DNA from 3 places in the Amnibacterium soli genome. Region 3 is predicted to be linked to each of the others. Evidence: predicted binding sites of a transcription regulator. Region 3 holds the regulator's gene; each other region holds the start of a gene.
What was found. The regulator HrcA, encoded in region 3, represses chaperone genes, less so after heat shock. The targets are predictions, from matches to a motif close to TTNGCACTCGNNNNNNNCGAGTGCNAA.

Region 1 (7,019 bases), on a different contig from region 3:
GCGCGATGCCGGGCACGGTGTCCCCGCGAGCGACCGTGTACAGCTCGCCCTGGTCCGCGCTCGCCGCACGACCGCGGGCGCGGTCGCGGCTGCCGCCGTCGACGACCGCGGTGCCGACCAGCGAGTCGTCCGGGGCGCGCGGCGCGGAGGTGGTGAAGGAGGCGGCGGCGCTCGACGGCGGCGAGGACGGCGCCGGTGCCAGCCTGCCGGCGGCGAAGGCGGCGGCGGCGAGCACGACCGCGAGCCCCGCGGCGGCGAGCACGGGCCGCACGCGCCGCCGCCGCACCGGAGCGACGGCGACCGGCGTCCCGGGCGCCGGCTCGGCCCCGTCGTGCGGGGCCTGCGGATCCTGCTCCGGTGCGGCCGCGCCCAGGTACGAGTGCACGTCGGCGGAGGAGGCGTCCGGGCGGTAGAGGCGCTGCCGCAGCGCCTCCTGCTCGCGCGGGCCGGGCTCCATCCGCGCACGGTAGCCCGCCCGCCTCGTCGTGCCACGAGCGACCCCTGGGCGCGCGGGCGCGGCCATCGCTCGTAGGCTGCTCTCTCGTGCTGCTCGCCATCGACACCTCCGGCGCCTCCTCCGCCGCGGTCGTCGACGACGACGGCCGCGTGGTCGCCTCCCTGCTCGACGAGGACGCGCGCGCGCACGCCGAGCACATCGGCCCGCTGCTGGAGGCCGTGCTCGACCGCGCCGGCCGCCCGGCGATCGACGCCGTCGCGTACGGAACCGGCCCCGGACCCTTCACGGGCCTCCGCGTCGGCATGGCCGCCGCCCGCACCGCCGCCCTCGTGCTCGGAGCGGAGGAGCTGCCGGTGCTGAGCCACGACGCGGTCGCGCTCGCCGCGGTCCGGCGCGGGGTCGCGCTGCCCTTCGTGGTGGTGGCCGACGCGAAGCGGCGCGAGCACTTCACGACCGTCTACCGCCGGCTCGACGAGGCCGGGACGCCGGTGCGCGACGGCGAGCCGGTCGTCGGACCGGACGACGGGATCCCCGACCTGACCCGCGTGGTCGGCGCCGTCGACGCGGGCGTGCTCGGCGCGATCGCCGCCCTGCGCCGCGGCGCGGGCATCGCGGCCGAGCCGCAGGAGGCGCGGTACCTGCGCAGCCCCGACGTCACGATCTCGACGGTGCGCAAGTCGGTGCTCGGATGAGCGCGCCCGTCCGCGCCGCGACGGCGGACGACGTCGACGCGGTCATGGCGATCGAGCGCGCGAGCTTCCCCACGGACGCCTGGTCCGAGCCGGCGATGCGCGAGACGTTCGCGTCGGGCGACGCCTTCGTCGCCGAGGACGAGCGCGGCGTGGTCGGGTACGCCGCCGTGCTCGCGCCGCCCGGCAGCGGCGACGCCGACGTGCTGACCATCGCGGTCGACGAGGCGCACCGCGGCGAGGGCACGGGCGCGGCGCTGCTGCGGCGCATGCTCGCGACCGCGGCCGAGCGCGGCGCGCAGCGCGTGTTCCTCGAGGTGCGGGCCGACAACCCGGTCGCCCAGGCCCTCTACGCCTCGCGCGGGTTCGGGGTCGTCGGCCGCCGCCCCCGCTACTACCAGCCGGACGGCGTCGACGCGATCGTCATGCGGCTCGACCTGGAGCGCACCCGATGACGTCCGGCCCGCTGATCCTCGGCATCGAGAGCTCGTGCGACGAGACGGGCGTGGGCATCGTGCGGGGCCGCGAGGTGCTCGCCAACGTGATCGCCTCCTCCGTCGACGAGCAGGCCCGCTACGGCGGCGTGGTGCCGGAGATCGCCGCGCGCGCCCACCTGGAGGCCATGCGCCCGACCCTCGAGCGGGCGCTGGAGGTCGCGGGCGTCGGGATCGCCGACCTCGACGCGGTCGCCGTGACCGCGGGCCCGGGGCTCGCCGGCGCGCTGATGGTCGGCGTCGGCGCCGCGAAGGCGCTCGCCGTCACCGCGCGCAAGCCGCTCTACGGCGTGAACCACCTCGTGGGGCACGTGACCGCGGACCAGCTGCACCTGCCGGGGGAGGAGCCGCAGCCCGTCGAGCTGCCGACCGTCGCCCTCCTGGTCTCCGGCGGGCACACCTCCCTGCTGCTCGTGCGCGACCTCGTCGACGACGTGCAGCTGCTCGGCGAGACCCTGGACGACGCCGCCGGCGAGGCCTTCGACAAGACCGCGCGGCTGCTCGGCCTGCCCTACCCGGGCGGCCCGTCGATCGACCGCGCGGCGGCCGAGGGGGATCCGCGCGCGATCCGCTTCCCCCGCGGGCTCACCGCGGGCAAGGACCGCGAGCGGCACCGCTTCGACTTCTCGTTCTCCGGCCTGAAGACGGCGGTCGCGCGCCACGTCGAGCGCGGGGCGGCCGAGGGGGCACCGGTTGCCGTCGGCGACGTCGCCGCGTCCTTCCGGGAGGCGGTCGTCGACGTGCTCGTCGCGAAGGCGCTCGACGCGTGCGCGGAGACGGGCGTGCCCCGCCTGCTGCTCGGCGGCGGCGTCGTCGCCAACCGCCGTCTCCGCGAGGTGGCCGCGGAGCGCGCCGCGGCCGCCGGGGTGCGCCTCCGGATCCCGCCGTTCGACCTCTGCACCGACAACGGCGCGATGATCGCCGGCCTCGGCGCGCGGCTCGTGGAGGCGGGCAGTGCGCCCAGCGGCGCCGGCTTCGGCGTCGACTCCAGCCTGCCGGTCGGTCGGGTCCTGGTCGGCTGACCCCAATCCGGGCACCGTTCCGGCCCCTCGCATTGACGCTCGGCTCCGCGCGCTGGGACCATGGCGCGACCTTCCCGTCGATGAGGAGCCATGAGCGACTACCAGCCCACCCCGCCGTCCACGCCGAACTCGGCCGACGCCTACGCCGCCGGGCCCCGCCCGACCAACCAGACCCCGGTCCTGAGCATCCTGTCGCTGATCGGCGGCATCCTCGGGATCCTCACCTCGCTGTTCTGGATCGGCCTGCTGTTCGGCGCCGCGGGCGCCGTGCTCGGCTTCATCGCGCGCCGACGCGAGCCCCAGGCGAAGGGCCTGTGGCTGACCGGCCTGATCCTCGGCATCGTCGGCTTCCTGATCTCGCTGATCGTCATCGTGCTGGTCATCGTCGCGCTCGCCTACGCGGCGTCGCAGGACGCGAGCACCACCGCCCCCTGACGCCTCCTGCCGCCGCGTCAGCGGTGGCAGAGCAGGGCCACGCGGGAGCCCGCCGTGCGGGTGACGAGGAGCACCGCCTCCTCGTCACCCCGCAGCGCGAGCTCCTTGCGGAAGCGCGCGGGGTCGAGGTCGACCCCGCGCTTCTTGATCTCCAGCCGCCCGATGCCCCGGGCGTGCAGCTCCTTGCGGATCCGCTGCTTGTCGAACGGCAGCACGGCGTCGATGGCGAAGGACGTCGTGAACGGCGACGGGGACGGCCCGTCGCCGGTCAGGTAGGCGATGCCCGGCCCGATCGGCCGGGTGCCGGTCGCCCGGGCGAGGTCGCCGATCAGGCGGGCCCGGATGACCGCGCCGTCGGGCTCGTGCACGTGGTCGCCGAGCCCGCCGACGGGCTCGTCCGCCGAGTCCGCCGCGGCGGTCAGCTCCGCGACGCCGCCGGGACCCGACACCAGGGCCGCGCGGCGCACGCCCTCGCGCTGCAGCCCGCCGCGCCACAGCACCAGCTCCACGACCTCGCCGCGGTCGGACACCCACTGGGCCTCGGCGTCCTCCGGCAGGTCGGCCCGGTCGTGCGCCGGGGACAGCTTCACGCCGGTCGGCAGGCGGGCCGCCGTGCGCTCGACGAAGGCGAGGGAGGGGCTGTAGTCGGCCGCGTCGACCCGCCGGGTGTCGGTGTGGCCGGCCGTGCGGCGGGCGGGGTCGATCCACGCCCCGTCGACCCCGGCCAGGTCGACCTGCTCGGCGTCGGCGACGACCACCTCCGCCTCCGGGAACGGCGCCAGGTTGTACTGCGCGAGCACGGCCGTGACCTCGTCGCGCTCCACGGCCCGCACCTGCAGCCCGATCGCGGCCAGTGCGAGGGCGTCGCCGCCGATGCCGCAGCCGAGGTCCGCGACGAGGCGGATGCCCGCATCGCGGAAGCGGGCGGCGTGCCGGGCGGCCACGTCGAGCCGCGTCGCCTGCTCGAGCCCCGCGCGGGTGAACAGCATGCGGTCCGCGAACTCGCCGAACTTCACCCGCGCGCGGCGGCGGAGGGCCGCCTGCGTGAGGATCGCCGCGGCCTCCTCGGGCGCGAAGCCCGCGCGGCGCAGGGCCGTGGAGCGGGCCAGCACGTCCGCGGGCGTCTCCGGCCGCGCCTCGTCGTCGACGGCCGTGAGCACCCGGCTGCTGAGCAGCGCCTCGAGCTCGCTGCGTTCCATCCCTCCACCGTAGGCGGCGCCTGGCACTCGCATTGCATGAGTGCCAGGGGGGCCCTAGGGTTGGGAGCTGGCACTCTGCGGTGCGGGGTGCCAACCCACACGTGCCAGTCCTTCCGATTGGCAGCAGGAAGCACTCAGGAAAGCAGAGGTGGACCGTGCCGGTCTCCATCAAGCCGCTCGAGGATCGCATCGTGATCAGCCAGGTCGAGGCCGAGCAGACGACCGCGTCGGGGCTCGTCATCCCCGACACCGCCAAGGAGAAGCCCCAGGAGGGCGAGGTCGTCGCCGTCGGACCGGGTCGCATCGACGACAACGGCAACCGCGTGCCGCTCGACGTCGCCGTCGGCGACCGGGTCATCTACTCGAAGTACGGCGGCACCGAGGTCAAGGTGCAGGGCGAGGACTACCTGGTCCTCTCCGCCCGCGACGTGCTCGCCGTCGTGGTGCGCTGAGCGCATCCCGCTTCTCGGAGGCCCCCGCACCGCTCGGTGCGGGGGCCTTCCGTGTTCATGGGGTTTCGATCCGCGGCGGATCGAAGCCCTGTGTCGCTTCGCGGCGCTGCACGCGCCGCGGTACGCGACAGCGGGTCGTCGGTGAGGCGGGTGGGCTCGGGTGGTCAGGGGCCGACCGCGGTCTGAGCGCTGAGCCGCGACGGACTACCCTCGCCCGGTGACGTCGGAGGACCAGGGGTCGACCCGGGCGGGGCTGCTGTTCGGGATCGGCGCCTACGGGCTCTGGGGCGCGATGCCCGTCTACTTCCTCCTGATGAAGCCGGCCGGCGCGTTCGAGATCGTCGGCATGCGGATCGTCTTCTCGCTCGTCTTCTGCCTCCTGCTGCTGGGGGTCACGCGCGGCTTCGGGCGCTTCCGCGGCGTGCTCCGCGACCGGTCCGCCGTGGCGTCCTTCGCGCTCGCCGGTGCGCTCATCTGGGTGAACTGGACGGTCTACGTGATCGCCTCCACCTCCGGCCGCGTCGTCGACGCCGCCCTCGGCTACTTCATCAACCCGATCGTCACGATCCTGCTCGGGGTGGTCGTGCTGCGGGAGCGGCTGCGCCCCGTGCAGTGGGTCGCCATCGGCGTCAGCGCGCTCGCGGTCGTGGTGCTCGCCGTCGAGACCGGCTCGCTGCCGTGGATCTCGCTCGCGCTCGCGGCGTCCTTCGGCTTCTACGGCCTCGTGAAGAAGCGACTCGGCCGCGTCGACGCGGTCTCCGGCCTCACCCTGGAGACCGCCTGGCTCGTGCCGGTCGCGATCGTGCAGCTGATCGTCGTCGGCACGACCTCCGGGCTCGCGTGGGGCACCGCCGGCTGGTTCCCGACCCTGATGCTCACCTCCGCCGGCATCGGCACCGCGGTCCCGCTGCTGCTCTTCGCCGCCTCGACCCGGCGCCTGCCGCTCTCCATCGTCGGGTTCCTGCAGTACGTCGCGCCGATCCTGCAGCTCGCGATCGGCGTCGCGGTGCTGCACGAGCCGATGTCCTCCGCGCGCTGGACCGGCTTCGCGCTCGTCTGGGCCGCGCTCGCAATCCTCGTCGGGGAGTCGGTCGTCCGCTCCCGGCCCCGTCGGGCCGCCGCCGTTCCCGCGGATTCCGCGGCCTGAGCGCCGCACGGCCCGCGAAAGGGTCACGGATTCACAACGAATCGGACATGAACGCCGCCTGAAACACGCCCGGAACCTGATTTCCGTAGGTTCCTCGTGTTCGGCGCCCCGCGCACGGACCTGCCCTGACCGAAGAAGTAAGGACATCCATGCCTGGAATTCGACGCGGACGTCGCGCTGCGGTGGCGATCGCCCTCACCGCTGCCGCTGCGGTCGCCCTCACCGCCTGCTCCGGCTCGTCCCCGAGCGGCTCGTCCTCGAGCTCCGCCGGGTCGCTCGACCTGAAGATCGGCACGATCCTGCCGCAGACCGGCACGCTCGCCGTGCTCGGCCCGCCCGAGATCACCGGCGTGAACCTCGCCGTCTCCGACATCAACAAGGCGAACGCGGGCATCAAGGTCAGCGCGATCCAGAAGGACTCGGGCGACACCAGCACGAACATCGCCACGCAGTCCGTGACGTCGCTGCTCTCCTCGGGCGTCGGCGCCATCATCGGTGCCGCGTCCTCCTCCGTGTCGCTGACGGTCATCGACCAGATCGCGAAGGCGAAGGTCGTGCAGTTCTCGCCGGCCAACACCTCGCCCGCGTTCACCACGTACAAGGACAACGGCTACTTCTTCCGCGACGCCCCGTCGGACGTGCTCCAGGGCCGCGTGCTCGGCCAGGCCGTGCTGAAGCAGGGCGCGATCAACGTCGCCGTCCTCTACCAGAACGACTCCTACGGCCAGGGCCTGAACGACAGCGTCAAGGAGGCCATCACGAGCGGTGGCGGCCAGGTCGCCTCCGACGTGTCGTTCGACGCGAACGCGACGAACTTCTCCTCCGAGGTCAGCAAGTCGCTGGCGTCGAAGCCGGACGCCCTGATCGTGATCTCGTTCGACCAGATCAAGTCCATCTCGCAGGAGATCGACAAGGCGGGCTACCCCTTCTCGAAGGTCTGGGGCGCGGACGGCAACTACGGCGTCATCACCCCCGACTTCAAGAACGTCGACATCGCCGGCGCCCAGTTCACGAACCCGGGCGTCGTCGCGACCAGCGACTTCAAGGACCGCATGCAGGCGCAGGCGAAGGCGGACGGCCTCAAGGCGCTGACCGTGTTCTCCTACGGCCCCGAGTCCTACGAC
Region 2 (7,019 bases), on a different contig from region 3:
AAGGCGTGGCTCCACTGGTCGAGGTCGTTCAGGAGGCGGCGGGCCTGGTTCTCCTCCGCGTCGAGCCCGGTCAGGCGCAGCAGGCGCCGGGTGTGGTGCCCGGCGTCGACCACCTTCGGCTGGATGACGACCTCGTTGCCGCCGGCACCGGTCCGGATCGACAGCTCCTCGATGTCGAAGCCGAGCGCGTTCAGGCGGTCGACCCGCTCGTTGATGCGCCAGCGCTCGGAGGAGGCGAAGGTCTCGCGGCCCATCAGCTCGTTCCAGAGCATCCGGTACTGCGACACGATCCGCTCGCTCGTGACGAGCGGGTCGAGGTCCTCGTCGACGTGGCCGCCGGCCGCGAGGTCCATCAGCTCGCCGGCGATGTTGACGCGGGCGACCTCGAGGTCGTTCTCGCGCTGCCCCTTGGACAGGCCGCCGGAGTACAGCTTCCCGGTCTCCGCGTCGACGAGATACGCCGCGAAGGCGCCCGCGTCACGTCGGAACAGCGTGTTCGACAGCGACACGTCGCCCCAGAAGAACCCGATCACGTGCAGCCGCACGAGCAGCAGCGCGAGCGCGTCCGCCAGGCGGGTCGCGGTGTCGGGCCGCAGCGTCTGCGAGAACAGGGCGCGGTAGGGGAGGGAGAAGCGGAGGTGGCGGGTGACGAGCACCGTCGCCAGCTCCGCCCCGTTCTCGTCGAGCCGGCCGCTGATCACAGCGACCGGCTCGACGCACGGCACGTCCATGCGCTGCAGCGTGCGGAGCATGTCGTACTCGCGCTGGGCGAGATCGGTCGACGTCTCCTTCACCGCGACGACGTACCCCGAGAGGTTCGCGAAGCGGACGACGTGCCGGGAGATCCCCTTCGGCAGGGCCGCGATGTGCTCGGCGGTCCACTGCTCGAGGGGGATGCTCCACGGCAGGTCCAGCAGCGCCGGATCGACCGTCGCCGCCGTGATGGAGAGCGAGTCCCCGAACGAGTCGCTCAAGCCGTGACAGCAGCCGAGAGGCGCGCCCCGGACTCGACGTCGAACACGTGCGTGTGGTTCTGCTGCGGGTGCAGGTAGACCGTCTCGCCGACCTGCGGGTGCGCACGGCCGTCGACGCGCGCGACGATGTCGGTGCGGCGGCCGTTCACCTCCGCGTGACCGTAGAGGTAGCCGTCCGCGCCGAGCTCCTCGACGAGGTCGACGACGACGGGCAGGCCGTCGCCGCGCGAGGTGGAGACCTCGACGTCCTCGGGGCGCACGCCGATCGTGACCTGCTTGCCGCTGGAGCCCGCGACCGTCTCCCGCGTCAGCGGGATGAGGTACTCGCCGAACTTCACGCCGCCCTCGACGAGGTCGGACGGGAAGAGGTTCATGGCCGGGCTGCCGATGAAGCCGGCGACGAACACGTTGTTCGGGCGCTCGTACAGCTCGCGGGGCGAGCCGACCTGCTGCAGGATGCCGTCCTTCAGCACCGCGATGCGGTCGCCCATGGTGAGCGCCTCGGTCTGGTCGTGCGTGACGTAGACCGTGGTGACGCCGAGGCGGCGCTGCAGGGAGGCGATCTGCGTGCGCGTCTGCACGCGCAGCTTCGCGTCGAGGTTCGACAGCGGCTCGTCCATGAGGAACACCTGCGGCTGGCGGACGATCGCACGGCCCATGGCGACGCGCTGGCGCTGACCACCGGAGAGGGCCTTCGGCTTGCGGGCCAGGTAGGGCTCGAGATCGAGCAGCTTCGCGGCCTCGAGCACGCGGTTCGCGCGCTCGTCCTTGCCGACGCCGGCGATCTTGAGCGCGAAGCCCATGTTCTCGGCGACGGTCATGTGCGGGTAGAGCGCGTAGTTCTGGAAGACCATCGCGATGTCGCGGTCCTTCGGCGGGATGTCGGTGACGTCCTTCTCGCCGATGTAGATGTGGCCGTCGTTGACCTCCTCGAGCCCCGCGAGCATGCGGAGGGAGGTCGACTTGCCGCAGCCGGAGGGGCCGACGAGGACGAGGAACTCGCCGTCGGCGACCTCGAGGTTGAGCGCGTCCACCGCGGCGCGCGTGCCGCCGGGGTAGAGGCGGGTCGCGTGATCGAAGGTCACGGTTGCCATGGCTGAATCTCCTTCACCGGCAGGTACGTGCCGGACGATCCGTAGTGAGGATGACCAGTGGTCATGCCCGGCGCCATCGCCGGACGCGCTCAGTATGGCACGCGGGCGCTGGGGCGGGCGGGGCGCCTATGCGCCGCCCTTACGCACGGCGGTTACCATGCCTGCCCGTGCCGCCGGTCGGCGGTCGCAGGAGGGATCCATGAGCAACGCTGCGAGAGCGTCGAAGAACGAGCGCCGTGACGCCGCCCGGGAGAAGGCCCGCGAGCAGCGCCTCCGGCAGCAGCGCCGCGAGCGCCGCAACAAGGTCGTGCTGCAGGCGACCATCGGTGTCGTGATCGTCGCCATCGTGGCGATCGTCGCCGTGATCATCGTCAACTCGGTGCGCCCGCCCGGGCCGGGCCCGCGCAACATGGCGAGCGGCGGCATCACCATCCAGGGCGCGCAGCTGACGGCGGCGAAGACCGCCGCGCCGTCCTCCGACGCCACCCCGTCGCCGCAGCCCACGCCCAGCGACGGCGTCGTGCTGATCCAGGCCTACGAGGACTTCGGCTGCCCGGCCTGCCAGAGCTTCGAGCAGACCTACGGCAGCCAGGTGAAGCAGCTGATCACGAGCGGCGCCGCGGTCGTGCAGTACCACCCGGTCGCGATCCTCGACAACCACTTCACCGACAACAGCTACTCGACGCGGGCGGCCAACGCGGCCGCAGCAGTCGCGAACTACTCGCCGGACACCTACGCGGCGTTCCACGAGCTGCTGTACCGCACCGACGTGCAGCCCAAGGAGGGCGGCCCCGGCCTCACCGACGACCGCTTGATCGAGCTGGTGAAGCAGGTCAAGCCGAGCAACGTCGCGCAGATCACCACCGCGATCCGCGACCAGCAGTTCAAGGCGTGGGTGCAGGCCCGCACCGACGAGTTCATCGACAAGACGGGCTCGCTCGCGAAGGTGACGATCCCGACGAAGAACCGGGCGTCGACCCCGACCGTCGTCGTGAACGGCCGCTACTGGGACGGCTCGACCAACTTCGGCAGCTTCGTCACCAGCGTGGGCGGTGCCGCCGCCGCGACGCCGAGCCCCTCGGCCTCCGCCGCGCCGACCCCGACGCCGAGCGCGACGAAGTCGGAGTAGCGCCTCCGGAGTCATGCAGAAGGCCCTCCCCGAGTCCGCGGGGAGGGCCTTCTGCATGTGCGCGCTGGAGCCGAGAGTCGGAATCGAACCGACGACATCCGCATTACAAGGGCGGCGCTCTACCGACTGAGCTATCCCGGCGCTCCGTCAGTCTACGAACGGCGCTCCGCCCCCGGTCTCACTCCTCGTGGAAGGAAAGGGAGATCGAGTTCATGCAGAAGCGGTCGCCCGTCGGGGTCTGCGGGGCGTCGTCGAACAGGTGCCCGAGGTGCGAGCCGCACCGGGCGCACAGCACCTCCGTGCGGGTCATGCCCCAGGCGGTGTCGACCTTCAGCTCGACGGCGTCGGCGGAGACGGGCTCGTAGAACGACGGCCAGCCCGAGCCGGACTCGAACTTTGTGGTCGAGCGGAACAGGGCCGCGTCGCACGCCTTGCAGCGGAACAGCCCGTCGCGGTGCTCGTCGAGCAGGGCTCCCGACCAGGGGCGCTCGGTCGCCGCCTCGCGCAGCACCTTGAACTCGTTCGGGTCGAGGGCGGCTCGCCACTCGGAGTCGGTCTTGGTCACTTCGTAGGTCATCGCTGCCTCCCCGGCGGGCGTCCGTGCTCGCATGAGCGGACACGGCGTTCGGCTTCCGCCTCACGGGGAGCCAGCGCTTCTAGCATCCCTCCTATTCCCTCGAACGAGGGGGGCGGGCCGCACGGAAGGACACCGAGCACGACGTGGACGAATCCGTGGACCCGACCGGCGGCGAGCCGGCGCTCTCCGCCCGGGAGCTCGACATCCTCGCCTTCGAGCGCGCCTGGTGGCGCCGCGGAGGGAGGAAGGAGGAGGCCATCCGCGAGGAGTTCGGCATCTCCGCCGCCCGCTACTACCAGGTGCTCGGCGCGCTCATCGAGGCGCCCGCCGCTCTGCGGGAGGATCCCATGCTCGTGACGCGCCTCCAGCGCCTCCGCGATGCCCGAACGGTACGGCGCGCCGATCTGCTGCGCCGGCACTCGAGCTGAGCGCGACAGGAGCCGTGCCGGTCGTCCCCGGTGCGGCAGGAACACGGAGAACAGTGGAAAGAGGCGCGACCGCGCGACCGCGCGATCGGTTCGACGACGTCCCCACCGACCTCGCGCGGGTCGGCGCGCACCGGGCACCGGCCCGTCGCGGCCGCGGGCTGGCGACGTTCGGCTGGGCCGCGCTCGCCACCGGCGTGCTCGTGGGCGCCGGGGTGCTGGGCCTGTCGGTCATCGAGCGCGGCGTCGCCACGACCGGTGACGGCGGGACCACCTCGAGCGCCGCGTCGGCTGCGGCGCCCGCCGCGACCATCGACCCGGACGCCTCCGTGGTCGTGCTGAACGCGACGAAGACCTCGGGACTCGCCGCGAGCGCGGCCGCCGCTGCGAAGAGCGACGGCTGGAAGGTCGCGTCGACCGCGAACGCCGACACGCAGGGCGTCAAGGTCTCCACCGTCTACTACGGCGACAAGGCCTCCCAGGGCGCCGCCCTCGGGCTGGCGAAGTCGCTCGGGATCGGCCGCACGCAGCAGTCGGACCGGTTCGACGTGAAGGGGAGGACGCGGCTGACGGTCGTGCTCGGCTCGGACTTCACCGCCTCCTCCTGACGCGGATCCGCCCGTTCCGGCCGTGCGTGTTTCGGCGCGGTTTCCGGCGTGTTGAGAGTCGTCGACGATCCTCGCGCAGGGCGCTCCAGCGCCTCCGGGCGCACCGCGGGCGCTGTTGGATTGCCCTCGTGCAGCGGGGGAGCCCCGCCGCGAGGTGAGGAGCAGCGCCTGATGGCAACCGGTGTCGTGAAGTGGTTCAACGCCGAGAAGGGCTACGGCTTCATCACGGAGGACGGCGACGGCCAGGACGTGTTCGTCCACTTCTCCGCCATCGAGATGACCGGCTACCGCTCCCTCGCGGAGGGGCAGCGCGTCGAGTTCCAGGTCGGCGCCGGCGACAAGGGCCCTCAGGCGGAGGCCGTCCGGCCCAGCTGACGGCCTTCGATCCGCGAGCGGATCGAGAGCCCTGCCGCTCCGCGCGTCGCGGACGCGACCCGCGGTGCGCCGCACCTGCTTCGAGCCCGTGCCGCGGAGCAGGTGGCGACCGGGCGGGCGGACGCTCCGGCAGGCGGGTGGTTCCCGTCGCCGTACGGGTTCCGCCCTGGGCGAGCGCGGCCGCCGCGGCTTGCACTCCTCAGGGGCGACTGCCAAAATGCTTTAGCACTCGGTCTGATCGAGTGCCAGGCGTGGTGGCCCCACCCGGAGACGCACGCCGTCCCGACCGTCACCGTCCAGGGAGGACGAAGCACTTATGGCGAAGATCATTGCCTTCGACGAGGAGGCCCGCCGCGGCCTCGAGCGTGGCCTGAACACGCTCGCTGACGCCGTGCGCGTCACGCTCGGCCCGCGCGGCCGCAACGTCGTGCTCGAGAAGAAGTGGGGCGCCCCCACGATCACGAACGACGGCGTCTCGATCGCCAAGGAGATCGAGCTCGACGACCCGTACGAGAAGATCGGCGCGGAGCTCGTCAAGGAGGTCGCGAAGAAGACCGACGACGTGGCCGGTGACGGCACGACCACGTCGGTCGTCCTCGCGCAGGCGCTGGTCCGCGAGGGCCTCCGCAACGTCGCCGCGGGCGCCGACCCGATCAGCCTCAAGCGCGGCATCGACAAGGCCGTCGCGGCCGTCGTCGCCGAGCTGCTGTCCGCCGCGAAGGAGGTCGAGACCAAGGAGGAGATCGCCGCCACCGCGTCCATCTCCGCCGGCGACGAGACCATCGGCGCGATCATCGCCGAGGCGATCGACAAGGTCGGCAAGGAGGGCGTCGTCACCGTCGAGGAGTCGAACACCTTCGGCACCGAGCTCGAGCTGACCGAGGGCATGCGCTTCGACAAGGGCTTCCTGTCGCAGTACTTCGTCACGGACCCCGACCGCCAGGAGGCGGTGTTCGAGGACCCGTACATCCTGATCGTCAACAGCAAGATCTCGAACATCAAGGACCTGCTGCCGATCGTCGACAAGGTGATCCAGAGCGGCAAGCAGCTGCTGATCATCGCCGAGGACGTCGACGGCGAGGCGCTCGCGACCCTGATCGTCAACAAGATCCGCGGCATCTTCAAGTCCGTCGCCGTCAAGGCCCCGGGCTTCGGCGACCGCCGCAAGGCGCAGCTGCAGGACATCGCGATCCTGACCGGCGGCCAGGTCATCTCCGAGGAGGTCGGTCTCAAGCTCGAGAACGTCACCCTCGACCTGCTCGGTCAGGCCCGCAAGGTCGTCATCACCAAGGACGAGACCACGATCGTCGAGGGCGCCGGCGACGGCGAGCAGATCGCCGGCCGCGTGCAGCAGATCCGCAACGAGATCGAGAACACCGACTCGGACTACGACCGCGAGAAGCTGCAGGAGCGCCTCGCCAAGCTCGCCGGCGGCGTCGCCGTCATCAAGGCGGGTGCGGCCACCGAGGTGGAGCTCAAGGAGCGCAAGCACCGCATCGAGGACGCCGTCCGCAACGCGAAGGCCGCCGTCGAGGAGGGCATCGTCGCCGGTGGTGGCGTCGCCCTCATCCAGGCCGGCAAGACCGCGTTCGAGAAGCTCGAGCTGCAGGGCGACGAGGTGACCGGCGGCAACATCGTCAAGGTCGCCGTCGACGCGCCGCTCAAGCAGATCGCGCTGAACGCGGGCCTCGAGCCCGGCGTGGTGGCCGAGAAGGTCCGCAACCTGCCCGTCGGACACGGCCTCAACGCCGCGACCGGTGAGTACGTGGACATGCTGGCCGCCGGCATCAACGACCCGGTGAAGGTCACCCGCTCCGCGCTGCTCAACGCGGCGTCG
Region 3 (7,019 bases):
CTCGCCGGGCACCGGTCCGACACCCGCGACCTCGCGGATCGCGTCGTGGTAGAACGTGCCGGCCTTCGCGGAGTTCAGCAGCAGGGTGCCGTCGACGTCCCAGAGCACGGTCTTGGCGGAAGGGGTGCGCACGGGGACAGTCTTCCGGAGCCGGACAATGGATCCTGATGCCCAGCGCCCTGCCGATCGCCGATCCCGCCCCTGCGGACGGCCGCCTCCCGGCCTCCGTGCTCGACGGCGCGGAGGACCGCGCGCTCGGTGTCTACCTCCACGTGCCGTTCTGCCGGGTGCGCTGCGGCTACTGCGACTTCAACACGTACACGTCGGACCAGCTGCGCGGTGCCCGGCGCAGCGACTTCGCGGGGCAGGCGGCGGAGGAGGTCGCCTTCGCCGCCGCCGTGCTCGCCGACGCGGGGCTGCCGCAGCGGCGGGCGAGCACCGTGTTCTTCGGCGGCGGCACCCCGACGCTGCTGCCGCCCGCCGATCTCGCCCACATGCTCGGCGCGGTCCGCGACACTTTCGGCCTGGCGCCGGGCGCGGAGGTGACGACGGAGGCGAACCCCGACTCGGTCGACGCGGCCGCGCTGCGCACCCTCGCGGATGCGGGCTTCACGCGGGTGTCGTTCGGGATGCAGTCCGCCGTGCCGCACGTGCTCGAGGTGCTGGACCGCACCCACGACCCGGAGCGGGTGCCGCTCGTGGTCGGCTGGGCGCGGGACGCCGGGCTCGACGTCAGCCTCGACCTGATCTACGGCGCACCGGGGGAGTCGCTCGACGACTGGCGGCGCAGCCTCGACACGGCGCTCGCGCTCGAGCCCGACCACCTGTCGGCGTACGCGCTGATCATCGAGGACGGCACCGCGCTCGCGCGCCGGATCCGGTCCGGCGAGGTGCCGGCGCCGGACGACGACCTGCAGGCCGACATGTACGAGCTGGCCGACGAGCGCCTCGCGGCCGCCGGCTACGGCTGGTACGAGGTGAGCAACTGGGCGCGGCACGACGGCGCGCGGTCGCGGCACAACCTGTCCTACTGGACGGGCGAGGACTGGTGGGGCGTCGGGCCCGGCGCGCACAGCCACGTCGGCGGCGTGCGGTGGTGGAACGTGAAGCACCCGGCGGCGTACGCGCAGCGGATCGCCGCGGGCGGCTCGCCGGCCGCGGGCCGGGAGACGCTCGACGACGCGACCCGCGCGGTCGAGCGGGTGCTGCTCGAGACCCGCCTCGCGGACGGCATGCCCGTCGACCGCCTTGACACCGGGGGACGGCGGGCGATCGCCGGGCTGCTCGCCGACGGGCTCGTGGAGGCGGGGCCGGCGTTCGCGGGCCGCGTCGTGCTGACGCGCTCGGGCCGGCTGCTGGCGGACGGCGTCGTCCGCCGCCTCCTGCCCGCCGAGGGCTCCGCCCCTACTTGATGAAGCGGATGGTGAGCGGGTAGACGTACCGCTCGCCACGGCTGGCGGCGACCGTCGCGATGATCGAGAACACGATCACGATCACGTAGATCGCGGCGGTGATCAGGAACCCGACGAGCACGATCCACAGCAGCGCGGCGACGAACGCGGCGACGAGCATCGTGATCTGGAAGTTCAGCGTCGCCTTCCCGTGCTCCGCCACGAAGGCGCTGCGGTCCTTGAAGACCAGGAAGATGATCAGCGGGCCGAGCCAGCCGACGAAGCCGGCGCCGACCACGATGCCCACGAGCGCGCTGAGGTGCGTGAACATCGCCCACATGCGCTCGTCGCTCGGCTGCAGGGGTCGCGGCGTGACGGAGGGGGTCTGGTAGTCGCTCACGGGTTCCTCTCGATGTGCGGACGGCGAGCCTGCCGCATCCGCCCGGGCGGATGCGGCGAGGCGGTCACCTGATGAAGGCGATGGCGAGCCGACGTGATCAGGGTCGATCACGTCCGCTCGTCGCTCGGGCTGAGCGGCTGCGCCGGGGCGGAGGCGGGGGTGCGGCCATCGGTCGCGGTCGTCTCCTGACGGGATCCAGCCGCTCGACGAGGCGCAGCGAGAACGGGTAGCGGAACGAGGCGCCGTGGTGCACCCGCACCGCGGCGGCGATCGAGAGCGCGACCACGAGCACCCAGCCGCCGAACGCGACGAGCCCGATGAGGAAGCCGAGCAGCAGGAACGGCAGGTCGGCGCCGCGGGGCACGATCGACGCGACGCCGCCGGCCGCGGCGCCCAGGACCCACAGCGCGACCAGTGCGATGCAGGCCGTCAGCGCGAAGTCCAGGGCCCTCCCCGCCTCCTCCTGCACCCGGGCGCTGCGCGGGCCCACGAGGAGGAGGATCAGCAGGGACGGCAGGAAGCCGACGACGGTGCCGAAGTGCGCGAGCGTCGACCAGAGCGTCTCGTCCGCGGGCGGCAGCGGTGCCGCCGCGACCGTCGGCCGGGACTCCCGCATCGCGTGCTCCTGACCTCGAGCGGCGCGCTCGCCGCACCGCTGGAACGGCGTTCAGGCTATCGACAGGCCCGCGTGCGATGCCAGGCTCGTCGGCGGTCGGGTTTAGAATTGGCAGTCCGGTGCAAGGAGTGCCAGGCGGGAGGTGCGCGATGGTCTCGGAGCGCGGACTCGACGTCCTGCGGGCCATCGTGCAGGACTACGTCGCCTCGCGGGAGCCGGTGGGGTCGAAGACGATCGTCGACCGCTACTCGTTCGGCGTCTCGGCCGCCACGATCCGGAACGACATGGCGGCGCTCGAGGAGGACGGCCTGATCGCCGCTCCGCACACCTCCTCCGGCCGCGTGCCGACGGACAAGGGCTACCGCATGTTCGTCGACCACCTCGCCGAGGTGCGCGCGATGACCACCGCGCAGCGGATGGCGATCCGCACCTTCCTGGAGGAGGGCGCCGACCTCGACGACGTGCTCGCGCGCACGGTCCGCATGCTGTCGCAGCTGACGAACCAGGTCGCCCTGGTGCAGATACCGGTGGTACCCCGCTCCTACGTGCGGCACGTCGAGCTGGTGCTGCTGTCGCCGAGCCGGCTGCTCGTCGTGCTGATCACCGACGCCGGGCGGGTCGACCAGAAGGTCGTCGAGCTGCCGCAGGGCGACGACCAGCCGCTGGTCGACGACGTCGCCCTCGCCGAGCTGCGCGCCCGGATCAACGGCGTGCTCGTCGGCCGGCTGCTCGCCGACGTGCCCGCGACGCTGCAGTCGCTCGCCGAGACGCTGCCCGCGCCGCGCAGGACGGTGCTCGAGCGCATCGGCGCCGCGCTGTCCGCGACGGTCGACGACCGCCAGGACCGCCTGATCCTCGCCGGCACCGCCAACCTCGCCCGCACCGAGCGGGACTTCCCGGGCAGCATCCTGCCCGTGCTCGAGGCGATCGAGGAGCAGGTCGTGCTGCTGCGCCTCTTCCGCGAGATGGAGCTCGACGAACGCGGCGTCTCCGTCTCGATCGGCCGGGAGAACCCGCTGGTCGGGCTCGCGGAGACGTCGATCCTGGCGGGCGGCTACCGGTCGTCCGCCGGCGAGGTCGCGCGGATCGGCGTGCTCGGTCCGACCCGCATGGACTACTCGGGCAACATCGCCGCCGTGCGAGCGGTGGCGCGCTACCTGTCGAAGCTCCTCGGCGAGGAGTGATCCACGAGGCCGCGGACCGCGGCCGAGAACGTGCCGCCGCAGCAGGGTGCGGCGACGAGGAGGGCCCACGTGGCTGACCACTACGAAGTGCTGGGCGTCGCACGCGACGCCTCCGCCGACGACATCAAGAAGGCGTACCGCCGGCTCGCGCGCCAGCTGCACCCGGACGTGAACCCGGGCGCGGACGCGGCCGAGAAGTTCAAGGACGTGACCCACGCCTACGACGTGCTCTCCGACCCGCGGCAGCGGCAGGAGTACGACATGGGCGGCTCGCAGGGCGGGCAGCAGTTCGGCTTCGGCGACATCTTCGAGTCGTTCTTCGGCGGCGGGATGCGCGGCGGCCCGAAGTCGCGGCAGGAGCGGGGGCAGGACGCGCTCCTGCGGGTCGAGATCGACCTCGAGGACGTCGTCTTCGGCACGCACCGCGACCTCGAGATCGACACCGCGGTGCTCTGCGACGTCTGCCACGGCGCGTGCACGCAGCCGGGCACGTCGCTCGCGACCTGCGACATCTGCCACGGCAGCGGCCAGATCCAGCGCGCCGTCCGCTCCCTGCTCGGCAACGTCATGACCTCGACGCCCTGCACCGTCTGCCGCGGCTACGGCACCGTGATCCCGCACCCCTGCTCGAACTGCGCGGGCCAGGGCCGCGTGCGCGCCCGCACGACGATCCCGGTCGACATCCCCGGCGGCGTCGAGACGGGCCTGCGCCTGCAGATGGCCGGCATGGGCGAGGTCGGCCAGGCGGGCGGCCCCGCCGGCGACCTGTACCTGGAGATCAAGGTGCGGCACCACGACGTGTTCAGCCGTGCGGGCGACGACCTGCTCGCGACGCTCGAGGTGCAGATGACGGACGCGATCCTCGGCACCACGGCGACGCTGGAGGCGCTCGACGGCCCGGTCGAGGTGGAGGTGAAGCCCGGCGCGCAGAGCGCCGAGGTCATCACGGTGCCCGATCGCGGCATCACCCGCCTGCGCGGCGCGGGCCGCGGCGACCTGCGGATCGGCGTGCAGGTGGTCACTCCGACGAAGCTCGACGCGAAGGCGACCGAGCTGGTGCGGCAGCTGGCGGGCCGGAACAAGCAGAAGGCGCCGCAGTTCTCGCACTTCCAGCAGGGGCTCTTCGCGAAGCTGCGCGACCGCTTCCTCGGCGTCTGATCGGGCGGCGGTGGCGCACTTCTACCTCGCCTCCTCGTTGACCGCGGACGCCGCGCGGCTGACGGGGGAGGAGGCGCGGCACGCCGCTCAGGTCTCGCGGCTGCGGGTGGGGGAGCGGATCGTCGTCGGTGACGGGCGCGGCCGCGTCGCGGACGCCGAGGCGACCGCGGTGGGCCGAGACCTCGTCGAGCTGGCCGTGCTGGCGCTCCGCGAGGAGCCCGCACCCGCGCCGCGCGTCGTGCTCGTGCAGGCGCTCGCCAAGGGCGGGCGGGACGAGGCCGCGATCCAGGCGGCGACCGAGCTCGGCGTCGCGGCCGTCGTGCCGTGGTCGGCCGCCCGCAGCGTCACCCGGTGGACCGGCGGGAAGGTCGACAGCGGCGTCGCCCGCTGGGCGTCGATCGTCCGCGAGGCCGGCAAGCAGTCGATGCGCCCGTGGGCCGCGGAGGTGCTGCCCCTCGCCTCCACCGCGGACGTCGCCGCGATGGCCGCCGATGCGACGGTGCTGCTGCTCGAGCCGACCGCGGAGGTCCGCCTGCTCGACGCGACCGTGCCCGAGGGCCGCGACCTGGTGCTCGTCGTGGGGCCGGAGGGCGGCATCGCCCCGGAGGAGCTCGACCGGCTCACCGCGGTCGGCGCGACGCCGGTGCGCCTGGGCCCACTGGTGCTCCGCACCTCCACGGCCGGCCCGGCCGCGCTCGCCGCCCTCGCGGCGAAGCTCGACCTCTGGCCCTGACCTCTTTCATCTTCACGGAGTTCTAGTCGCGGCGAAGCCGCGCCAGAACTCCGTGAAGATGAAGACGGGCTCAGTCGGTGCCGGACTCCATCGCGGCGGCGTCGAGCGCCTCCTCGGCGCTGTCGTCGTGGCCGGAGGAGGCGATGTGGGAGGCGCGGCCCGGCTCGAGGTCGCCGACCAGCTCGCTGACCGTGCCGCCGAGCACCTCGAGGCCGTCGAAGTACTCCAGCTTCGCGCGGGAGTCGGCGAGGTCGAGGTTGCGCATCGTGAGCTGCCCGATGCGGTCGTCGGGGCTGAACGCCGCGTCGACGGTCCGCTCCATCGACAGCCGGTCCGGGTGGTACGTCGCGTTCGGCGAGACCGTGTTCAGCACGGTCCAGTCGTTGCCCCGGCGGAGGCGCAGCGTCACCTCGCCGGTGATCGGCGCGCCGACCCAGCGGGTGAGGGCCTGCCGCAGCATCAGCGCCTGCGGCTCGAGCCAGCGGCCCTCGTAGAGCAGGCGGCCGAGGCGGCGCCCGTCCGTCATGTACGCGGCGAGGGTGTCCTCGTTGTGGATCGCCGAGACCAGGCGCTCGTAGGTGATGAACAGCAGCGCCATGCCCGGCGCCTCGTAGATCCCGCGGCTCTTCGCCTCGATGATCCGGTTCTCGATCTGGTCGGTCATGCCGAGGCCGTGGCGGCCGCCGATCCCGTTGACCGCGTGCACCAGGGCGACCGCGTCGTCGTAGCGGGTGCCGTTGACGCTGACGGGGCGGCCCTGCTCCCAGCCGACGACGACGTCCTCGGTCTCGATCGCGACGGCCGGGTCCCAGAAGCGGACGCCCATGATCGGCTCGACGAGCTCGACGGAGGCGTCGAGCTCCTCGAGCTTCTTGGCCTCGTGCGTCGCGCCCCAGATGTTGGCGTCGGTCGAGTACGCCTTCTCGGCGCTCGCCCGGTAGGGGAGGCCCCGCTCGGTGAGCCAGGCGGACATCTCGGCGCGGCCGCCGAGCTCGCCGACGAACCGTCGGTCGAGCCACGGCTTGTAGATCCGCAGGTCGGGGTTCGCGAGCAGGCCGTAGCGGTAGAACCGCTCGATGTCGTTGCCCTTGAAGGTGGACCCGTCGCCCCAGATGGAGACGCCGTCCTCCTGCATCGCGCGCACGAGCGTCGTGCCGGTCACGGCGCGGCCGAGCGGCGTCGTGTTGAAGTAGGGCATGCCGCCGGCGCGGATGTGGAACGCGCCGCACGCGAGGGCCGCGAAGCCCTCCTCCACGAGCGCGGACCGGACGTCGACGACCCGGGCGCCCTCGGCGCCGTACGCCCTCGCTCGGTCCGGCAGGCCGGACAGGTCGGGCTCGTCGTACTGCCCGAGGTCGGCCGTGTAGGTGAACGGGACGGCCCCGTGCTCGCGCATCCAGGCGACCGCCACGGAGGTGTCGAGCCCTCCGGAGAAGGCGATGCCGACGCGCTGGCCGACGGGGAGGTCCGAGAGGATCTTCGACACGGTTCCCGAGTCTACGAGGGCGCCGGGAGGCGCCTCCGAACGCGGCACCCG

Region 1: the regulator HrcA is predicted to act here: its motif matches at 4,317-4,343, upstream of groES (co-chaperone GroES).
Region 2: the regulator HrcA is predicted to act here: its motif matches at 5,405-5,431, upstream of groL (chaperonin GroEL).

What each region holds. Positions count from the first base shown of each region.
Region 1 covers NZ_BAABLP010000004.1:424,387-431,405, forward strand. Annotated here, with positions in the region: gene ABEA53_RS11640 (LysM peptidoglycan-binding domain-containing protein) at 1-457, opposite strand, end outside; gene tsaB (tRNA (adenosine(37)-N6)-threonylcarbamoyltransferase complex dimerization subunit type 1 TsaB) at 544-1,149, shown strand; gene rimI (ribosomal protein S18-alanine N-acetyltransferase) at 1,146-1,601, shown strand; gene tsaD (tRNA (adenosine(37)-N6)-threonylcarbamoyltransferase complex transferase subunit TsaD) at 1,598-2,662, shown strand; gene ABEA53_RS11660 (DUF4190 domain-containing protein) at 2,753-3,097, shown strand; gene ABEA53_RS11665 (THUMP-like domain-containing protein) at 3,115-4,296, opposite strand; gene groES (co-chaperone GroES) at 4,452-4,748, shown strand; gene rarD (EamA family transporter RarD) at 4,966-5,895, shown strand; gene ABEA53_RS11680 (ABC transporter substrate-binding protein) at 6,078-7,019, shown strand, end outside.
Region 2 covers NZ_BAABLP010000005.1:38,292-45,310, forward strand. Annotated here, with positions in the region: gene ABEA53_RS12410 (DUF4032 domain-containing protein) at 1-974, opposite strand, end outside; gene ABEA53_RS12415 (ABC transporter ATP-binding protein) at 971-2,068, opposite strand; gene ABEA53_RS12420 (DsbA family protein) at 2,268-3,197, shown strand; tRNA gene ABEA53_RS12425 (tRNA-Thr) at 3,263-3,338, opposite strand; gene msrB (peptide-methionine (R)-S-oxide reductase MsrB) at 3,376-3,774, opposite strand; gene ABEA53_RS12435 (DUF3263 domain-containing protein) at 3,918-4,202, shown strand; gene ABEA53_RS12440 (LytR C-terminal domain-containing protein) at 4,256-4,807, shown strand; gene ABEA53_RS12445 (cold-shock protein) at 4,979-5,182, shown strand; gene groL (chaperonin GroEL) at 5,499-7,019, shown strand, end outside.
Region 3 covers NZ_BAABLP010000002.1:807,969-814,987, reverse strand. Annotated here, with positions in the region: gene ABEA53_RS07880 (HAD family hydrolase) at 1-132, opposite strand, end outside; gene hemW (radical SAM family heme chaperone HemW) at 168-1,412, shown strand; gene ABEA53_RS07870 (DUF4870 domain-containing protein) at 1,405-1,791, opposite strand; gene ABEA53_RS07865 (magnetosome magnetite crystal formation protein family) at 1,889-2,407, opposite strand; gene hrcA (heat-inducible transcriptional repressor HrcA) at 2,557-3,591, shown strand; gene dnaJ (molecular chaperone DnaJ) at 3,661-4,749, shown strand; gene ABEA53_RS07850 (16S rRNA (uracil(1498)-N(3))-methyltransferase) at 4,760-5,482, shown strand; gene argG (argininosuccinate synthase) at 5,553-6,968, opposite strand.